Regions from separate parts of the Sporolactobacillus sp. Y61 genome, predicted to be linked through region 2. Evidence: riboswitches for the same ligand, from Rfam matches in the RefSeq annotation. Region 2 holds a riboswitch; the other holds the start of a gene.
The links. Region 2 has a riboswitch for S-adenosylmethionine ahead of ABNN70_RS08515 (ATP-binding cassette domain-containing protein). Riboswitches for the same ligand answer to the same signal wherever they lie in the genome.
Positions count from the first base shown of each region.

Region 1 (4,497 bases), 1.3 Mb from region 2:
AATCCCCATATCTTTGATTTCACGAAGCATCCGGGCTGAATGTCTGAAATCCTCCGCCATCATGGATTCGGTGATTTCGAGGATCAGATACTGAGGTTCCAGTCCGTTTGCCTGAAGCACGTGCCGGATGTATTCAGGAAGCTGGTCATCATGGAACTGGCTGAAAGAGAGATTGACCGAGACAGGGATTTTGCAACTGCCGGCATCCTGCCAGGCTTTCATCTGTCTGCAGGCTTCCTGAATGACCCAGTTCCCTATTTCACGGATCTGCCCGGTCTCTTCTGCGACGGGAATAAACCCGTTCGGAGAAACGAGTCCGCATTGAGGATGGCTCCATCGGATCAGGGCTTCTGTTCCAATAACCTTCCGATCCCCTGATCGGATCTGAGGCTGATAATAGAGAAGAAACTGATTCTTATGTAACGCGCTGTGCAGGTCATTTTCAATCCCCACCTTCTGAAGCTGACGGTTATGCAGTTCATTATTGTAAAAGAAAAAGCCGGTTTTCCCCTGTTTTGCTTCTCTCAATGCGGCTTCCGCACTCGTTCGAAGATGCAGATCATTTTCTCCGTCTCGCGGGTAGCAGGCAATGCCGACACTGACGGTAGCGAAGATTTTCCGTCCTTTTATCATATATGCCTGACCGGAAATGGCGACCATCCGGGAAGCCAGTGCAGCCAGCGTTTCACGGCTGAGATCATCGCGCAAGAGTACGCAAAACTCATCACTGTTGATCCGGAACAGCTTCGTGTCATAGGACTTAATAGCCTGCTGCAGACGCCGGGCGGCTGTCTGAAGAAAGAGATCGCCGCAATGACGGCCGTATACTTCATTCACCATCTTGAATCGATCAATATTGATGGTAAACAGAGCGCACGTCCTGCTGTTTCTGCGCGCCGAATCAAGGGTTATACGGATGGCCTCATCTGCACTTCTGCGGTTTGGAAGACCGGTCAGTGTATCATGATAGGCCTTATAGCGCATGGCTTTTTCTTTCTGATTTTCCGCTTCTCTTACGTACGCCTGATAGGCTTCAATGACCAGCTGCTGTTCAAAACTCATCATTTTATCCATAGAAGTTAAAATCTGTGTCAGCTGAAACACGGTTTTCCATTTTCGGAAGGCAGCCTCTGCCGTCAGATGTCTCAGGTGAGAGAGACAGGCAAGATAGTAAGAGGGAGTCATTTTATGAGCAAAAAGGATAGACGCTTTCCTTCTGCATATTTGCACAACCGATCGATCGATCTGCCCGCTGAAAACGAAGATCAGCTGGTCATAGAATAATTGTTTCAGGATTTTTGACGCACCGGGCTCCTCCCGACTCTTAAGTTCCGGAAACGCCTCAATCATCCTCATGAAGTCATCCATTATTTGACCGAAACAGACCTTCATTCCCGGCTGTGCCCATTTCAGTATTCTAAGATCAAGAGCAGTCAGCCCGATCAATTTTATCTGTACTTGTAACCGTTCATCATCAGTATCGATGTGTACGTCCACTTTTTTCAGTTCACTTTTCCATCTTTCCATTGCCTTCTTCATGCTGCCACCTGCTTGTCTGTCGTCATGGATTGACTGTGGTTAAACACACACACACATTTTTATTATCGTCGCCTGAGAATCAATTGTTTACATCTGTGGTAAATTCATCTCCGGCATTGACGGATACCCGGTTTCATGCTAAAATTTCTGTAAACTTAAAAAGAAACTCTTATTTAGAGCGGCGGAGGGACTGGCCCAATGAAGCCCGGCAACCTTTCAATCTTTTATGAAAAAGGTGCCAATTCCAGCAAAACTTCGAACATGAAGTTTTGAGAAATAAGAGGGTGCTGATGAACGTTTAAGCCTCTCTGGTTCAGAGAGGCTTTTAATTTTGCACCTTGAGAGAAAAAACGAAGAAACGGGAGGATGAGAGCATGGGAGATGTGCTGAGTGCCAATCTCGGTTATCCGAGGATTGGGGAAAAAAGGGAATGGAAAAAAGCTGTGGAACGGTTCTGGTCAAAAAAGATCTCCAAAGGGGAGTTTCTGGAAACAACGAAAAAGCTGTGGTTGAATAACCTGAAGAAGCAGAAAGAAATTGGTGTGGATCTGATTCCGGTCGGAGACTTCAGCTTCTATGACCACGTTCTGGATACCGCGGTCTTATTCGGTTTGATTCCTGAGCGGTTCAACACGGGAGAAAAGCAGGTTTCCCTTGAGACTTACTTTTCAATCGCGCGCGGCACCAAAGAGGCGGAAGCTTCAGAAATGACCAAATGGTTTGACACAAATTATCACTATATTGTTCCGGAAATCAGTAATGAGACGAAGCCGTTTATTACCGAAAATCGCTTGCTCCGTTTGTTCAACGAAGCGAAAAAAGAACTCGGTATTACAGCCAAACCTGTTCTTGTCGGGCCGGTGACCCTGCTTAAACTTTCCAAGGGGTACAACAGGGATCACTTTCAGACGCTCCTGGATGCACTGATCCCGCTGTATATCCAGGTCCTGAATGAATTACGGACTGCCGGAGCGGAATGGGTACAGCTGGATGAACCGATTCTTGTAAAAACGCTGCCGAAAGAGGACGTGTCCGTCTTCCAGAACGTCTATCAGAGGATTAAAGACGGCACACCGGGTCTGTCGATCCTGCTTCAGACGTATTTTGAAGCAGTTGACGCCTATCAGACCGTTGTCAACCTGCCTGTTGACGGCATCGGACTGGACTTCGTCTACGGAAAAGAAGCCAATCTGCAGGCGGTAAAGACGTTTGGATTCCCGCAGGACAAAGTGCTGGCCGCCGGTGTCATTGACGGACGCAATGTCTGGAAAGCAGATCTGCAGGCGACCTTCAGTGAACTGAAGAGCCTGCTCGATGCGGTCGGAGGAAAGGACAAACTCTGGGTCACTCCATCGTGCAGCCTGCTTCATGTTCCCGTTACCGTCAAAAACGAAAGGGAACTGGATCCTGTATTGAAAGGTGCCCTGTCCTTCGCCGATGAAAAGCTTGACGAGGTCGTTGTGCTGGCTCATGCGCTGAACGAGGGCGCATCTTCTGCCGCCGCCGCTTTTCGGCAGAACAATGAAGAACTCTCTGCTCTGAAAACTTCCGTGCACCGCAACAATAAAGAGGTGCAGAAGGAACTGAGTCATCTCGACCAGGAACTGCCGGCACGTCCCGGTTCCTGGAAACTGCGGCAGGCTATTCAGGCGGATGCTTTTAAGCTTCCTCCCCTGCCTTCCACAACCATCGGCAGTTTTCCGCAGACTAAAGAAGTTCGCCTCGCGCGTCGCAGACTGCGCCGGGGCGAATGGTCGCAGGATCAATATGACCGGTTTATTAAAGATGAAATAGCGAAATGGATCGACATTCAGGAAGATATCGGCATTGATGTACTCGTTCATGGCGAATTTGAACGTAATGACATGGTCGAATATTTTGGCGAAAAGCTGGCCGGATTTGCCTTTACCCGTTTCGGTTGGGTACAGTCTTATGGTTCGCGCTGCGTCAAGCCGCCGCTGATTTTCGGCGATGTCGCCTGGCGGGGGCCAATGACGGTCAGGGAAAGTGCCTATGCCCAGTCGCTGACAAAAAAGCCGGTTAAGGGCATGCTCACCGGTCCGGTTACAATTTACAACTGGTCCTTCGTTCGAAATGACATCAGTCAGGCGACTGTATTTAATCAGATCGCACTTGCACTGAAAAAAGAAGTACACGCCCTGGAAGAGGCAGATATCCGGATGATTCAGGTCGACGAGCCAGCGCTTCGCGAAGGGCTGCCCCTGAAGGAAGAAAAGAAGGCAGGGTACCTGCATGATGCCGTATATGCATTCCGGCTCGCCACGTCATTCGTTAATAATGATACACAGATCCATACACATATGTGTTACTCGGAATTCGATGAAATCATCGGTGCCATTGATGCACTCGATACCGATGTGATTTCAATCGAAGCGGCCCGCAGCCATGGGGAAATCATCTCCACTTTTGAAGACTTTGAATATAAAAAAGGCATCGGACTTGGCGTTTACGACATCCACAGTCCGCGTATTCCGAGCGTTGAGGAAATGAAGTCCTACGCCGAACGTGCGCTGAAGGTGCTCAATCCGAAAATCGTCTGGATCAACCCGGACTGCGGCCTGAAAACGCGCAAACCGGAAGAAGCGATTCCGGCTCTCAGAAACATGGTTGAAGCTGCCCGTGAAGTGCGTGCGGAACTCGAAAATACAGTTGGAAAATAAGGATCAAAATGCGAAAGCCGCCGTGATGGCGGCTTTTTTTTGCTTAAGTATAAACATTTCGGCAGAAGCGTATCAAAAAAACGCTGCCAGGGATAAGGGAGCGTAACTGAGCAGGGTCTGTCATAAGTCTCAAACACTCACCCTTTTATAACATAACACTGATTTGCCCGGACGGGTTGTCTTCAATTCACATACCATACACTATCAAAATGAATTGGAGATGTGTATATGTCATCAACCTCATCAACCTGTCAAAAACTTGCAGATATTATTGGCG
Region 1 is NZ_CP159510.1:3,055,687-3,060,183, forward strand. It holds gene ABNN70_RS14625 (EAL domain-containing protein) at 1-1,539, opposite strand, end outside; SAM riboswitch class I at 1,706-1,822, shown strand; gene metE (5-methyltetrahydropteroyltriglutamate--homocysteine S-methyltransferase) at 1,914-4,220, shown strand; gene ABNN70_RS14635 (DUF1259 domain-containing protein) at 4,449-4,497, shown strand, end outside.
Region 1: linked by a shared signal. The riboswitch ahead of metE (5-methyltetrahydropteroyltriglutamate--homocysteine S-methyltransferase) and the one ahead of ABNN70_RS08515 (ATP-binding cassette domain-containing protein) in region 2 are both predicted to bind S-adenosylmethionine.

Region 2 (4,497 bases):
TTATTCGAAGCATACACGGAAGGAACGGCCCGGACGGCCATACGAAGTGGATCGGCGTCAAAGTGGCAGATCGCATCGATGGCCGGACGGCAGAATGCCAGACAGGCGGGACTGTCGATGGGCAAATACCTGTTGTATCTTAAGGCTAATGCGTTTCACAAAGTGCTGTCACTGGATCAGGCGCGACAGCTTTCTGCGTTACGTCTTGAACAGCAGCTTTCTTCCTCCAGACCGGTCTGGTATCCATTTATCAGGGAGCTGACGGGGAAATTTCAGAACGGTGAAAACCAGGCTGCGAAAGCAACTTTTCATTATATTAAAGAAAATTCACTGTTCAGAAATCCCTTTAACGGTCTGGAGAAGAAAAAGCCTGCTGAAGATCTGAGCGGTATGCGTCTCAGTGAGCCGCGGTCAGTTGCGTTGACTCATGCCCTGCGGCAACGTCTGGAAGCCTGATGAAAAACATAATCATGGATTCTGATGTTCAGGCAGGGGCGGCAGGCTGAAGTGCATTATTTGAAGATCAATCTGTTTCCGGATAAAGGAGACAGGTTATTTTTTTGGGCAAAATTTTTAACTGAAGAACTGATTTCCAGTGGGCAAGCCGTTGTTCTTCATTTTCCGGGTAGATCCTCATGCTGTTTTCTGTAAAAAATTGTCTGATCTGATAAATGTTCTTATAGCTGTCTTATCCTGCATCAAATATTAAACAACTGTAATGAAGACGTATCGCTTCTGTTAACAGCATGTAACTGCCATGAAAAATCTGGGGACTATGATTAACCTTGTTGAAAAGTTTAATACACATGTACATATAAGCGACGCGTGATTTTTGAAATACGAGCAGGAGGTTATCCGAAAATGAAGAAAAAAGGAATTATATCAGCAACGCTTATCGGCGGACTGGTTGTAGCAGGAACGGGTGCCGGAGGAGTAGATCAGGCAAAGGCAGCTCCTTCGGGAAATGCAGCAAGTTTGGCCAGACAGGGTATTGGTCAGCAATACAGATGGGGAGCTAACGACTGCTCCGGCTTTACGATGAAAGTCTTTGCCCGTTTAGGGGTGAATCTGCCTCACAGTTCTGCGGGGCAGGCAGCGTACGGTGCTTATGTCAGCAGAGATAACCTTCAGCCGGGGATCTCGTCTTCTTTAACACCAATAATAAAGGAATTTCTCATGTGGGGATCTATGTGGGCAATAACCAGATGATCAGTGCTGAAAATGAAGAAACAGGTGTCCGTCAGACGCAAATTTTTGATGGCGGTGCATCCAGCTACTGGGAACCCAAATATGTGACCGCCAGACGGATTTCTGAAAGCACCCCACCCGCTCAGAAAGCGAAAAAATCTGTACGTCCTGCAGTAAGACAGGCCGCACCGGCTTCGAACACGACTCAGAAAGCCACAAGCAACAATCAGGCGACGCCGTCTGGAACCTATAAAATTCAGGACGGGGATACGCTGTCAGGAATCAGTCAGAAGACAGATGTATCGGTGTCTCAGCTGAAAGCACTGAACGGGCTGAACTCGAATCAGATTAGATCCGGCCAAGTACTCCGGCTGAAGGGCAATCCGATTTCGCCATCCAAAGCTCCTTCAAAGGTTTCTGCAGCAAAACCGGCTAAAGCTTCTGCAGAAAAGCCGACAACAGCTTCTGCAGCAAAACCGACAACAGCTTCTGCAGCGGAACCGGCTAAAGTTCCTGCAGCAAAACCGAAAGCACAGACGGTTAATAAGTCAGGAGTTAAGGAAGCGGCGCAGCCTGCACAGTCGGCAGAACGTCCTGCCGCTGCTCAATCAGATAAAGTGTCCGGCGGAACTTATTTCGTCCGGACGGGTGACAGCCTGTGGGCGATTTCAAGACATCACGGAATCAGCGTATCCGAAATTAAACTGAACAATCATTTGAAGTCGGATGTGATTTATCCGGGTCAAAAGCTTAATTTCAATGTGCAGAATAAAGGCCAGACGCATAATCAGGCAAATAAAACATACGCGATTAAGCGCGGGGATACCCTGTGGGATATTGCAAGAGCGCATGGCACGACAGTCAGCAAGCTGATGAAAGAAAATCATCTGCATTCTTCTCTGATTTTCGCAGGTGATCAATTAAAGTTGCCGAAAAAATAATTAAAAATTTCATAATGATCATAAACGCCGGGCAGGAGGAAAATCTTGCCTGGTGTTTTTTTGAATCGTCGATTTGACAACTTTCAGCCACCATGTTAAGTTAAATTTACGCATAAGAATAGAAGAATAGGTAATCACTCTTATCAAGAGCGGCGGAGGGACTGGCCCGATGATGCCCGGCAACCCCTGTTTTCTGTTTATTCGGAAGACAGGAAGGTGCTAATTCCTGCAGAAATGCAAGTTTCTGGCAGATGAGAGAGGCAGCGGGCTCCTCTTTCATTGAGGAGTTTTTTGTTTACCTTCATGAAGCGTGAAAGGGAGGAGATACAGGTTTCGGATTTTCCGGAATATCCGGCTAAGCGTATAGAAAAGGTTTTGAAAGTGAGGAAATGGTGTTGATTGAGCTTCAAGATGTGAAAAAGGTTTACCAGACTGATGCCGGACCGGTTGAAGCTTTGTCTGACGTCAGCCTGAGCATCCGCCGGGGTGAGATATTCGGCGTCATCGGCTACAGCGGTGCCGGTAAGAGTACGCTGATCCGGCTGATTAATATGCTGGAGAAGCCGACATCCGGTCAGGTGGAAGTGGACGGGCGTGTGCTGTCTGATTTATCAGATAAACAATTGAGGAGGGAAAGACAGCAGATTGGAATGATTTTTCAACACTTTAATCTGCTGTGGTCCCGCACGGTTGCTGAAAATATTGCTTTCCCGCTTGAACTGTCCCATCTTCCAAAAACTAAAAGGAAGGAGCGGGTGTCGGAACTGATTCGGCTCGTCGGGCTATCAGGACGCGACTCGTCCTATCCGTCACAGCTGAGCGGAGGCCAGAAGCAGCGTGTGGGCATTGCCCGGGCTCTTGCCAGTAACCCCAAAGTGCTGCTCTGTGATGAGGCGACGTCCGCACTGGATCCGAAAACAACAGAGGACATTCTCCGACTGCTCAGCGAAATTAATAAGAAACTGGGAATCACGATTGTGATCATTACCCATGAGATGCATGTCATTCATCAGATCTGTGATCGTGTTGCTGTCCTTGATCGGGGAATCATTGTCGAAGAAGGTTCCGTTCATGATGTTTTTCTGCATCCACAGAAGGAGATCACAAGATCGTTTGTCGGCCGGACAGACGAATCGCTGACTGAAAAGGAGCGAATCAGCTCGTTTCAGGAGCATCATCCGGGAGGGACCATTATCCGCATCACATTCAGGGAAGGGGACAGCCAGAAACCGCTGTCGACGATTTTATTCCGGAATCCGGCTCTTGAGGTGGCTGTCATTGAAGGCGATCTGTCATCGGTGAATGGCGGTTCAGAAGGGCTTCTTCTATTAAATCTGACCGGTGCGGAAACCGATATAAAAGCTTCCATTGAGAAGCTCCGGGCAGGGCATTTGGAAGTTGAGGTGATTTCCCGATGAACGGTTTCTTATCAAGTATCGACTGGCCGGGAATGTGGCTGGCTACCGAACAAACGCTTTATATGACTCTGGTTTCCGGTGTCCTGACTTTTGTTATTGGTCTGATTCTCGGCCTGATTCTTTTCCTGACGGCAAAAGGCGGGCTCTATGAGCAGCTGTTTGTTTACCGGATTGTTGCGGCAGTTGTCAATGTCTTTCGATCGATTCCATTTATCATCTTAATTATCTTGCTGATTCCGTTCACTGTTCTGATTGTCCGGACGATGATCGGCGCAACAGCAGCTCTTCCTGCGATTATCATCGGGACAGCCCCGTTTTACGGGCGCCTTGTAGAGATCAGTCTCCGGGAAGTAGATAAAGGGGTCATTGAAGCCGCTCAGGCGATGGGAGCTTCCCGCCTGCAGATCATTGTTAAAGTCCTGCTTCCTGAAGCCTGGCCGTCGCTGATCTCCGGCATGACCGTCACGCTGATTGCCTTAATCAGTAATACCGCGATGGCGGGCGTTGTCGGCGCAGGCGGACTGGGCACCATTGCATACAATGACGGTTTTCAGGCGAATAATAATCAAATTACCTTTGTCGCGACAGTCATTATTCTGATTATTGTTTTTATTATTCAGTTTATCGGTGACCGTATCACCCGGCATGTTGATAAGAGATAAACAGACAGATCATAAATGATGGATTTTTAAATGAAGAGCACATCTGAACTATTGGAGGACTGCAACATGAAAAGGAAAATTTTATCATTAATACTGGCCTTATCCGTTATTCTGGCGCTTGCTGCCTGCGGAAACGGAGGCAGTGCGCAAAGCGGTACAAAAGGAGAAACAACACTGACGGTCGGCGCGACGGCTGTACCGCATGCAGAAATACTTAAAAAGGCGGCTCCGCTGCTTAAGAAAACGAACATCAACCTGAAAGTGAAAGTATTCCAGGATTATGTGCTG
Region 2 is NZ_CP159510.1:1,797,107-1,801,603, forward strand. It holds gene ABNN70_RS08500 (anti-sigma factor domain-containing protein) at 1-456, shown strand, start outside; partial or broken gene ABNN70_RS08505 (NlpC/P60 family protein) at 1,039-1,247, shown strand; gene ABNN70_RS08510 (LysM peptidoglycan-binding domain-containing protein) at 1,494-2,129, shown strand; SAM riboswitch class I at 2,267-2,387, shown strand; gene ABNN70_RS08515 (ATP-binding cassette domain-containing protein) at 2,525-3,547, shown strand; gene ABNN70_RS08520 (methionine ABC transporter permease) at 3,544-4,209, shown strand; gene ABNN70_RS08525 (MetQ/NlpA family ABC transporter substrate-binding protein) at 4,276-4,497, shown strand, end outside.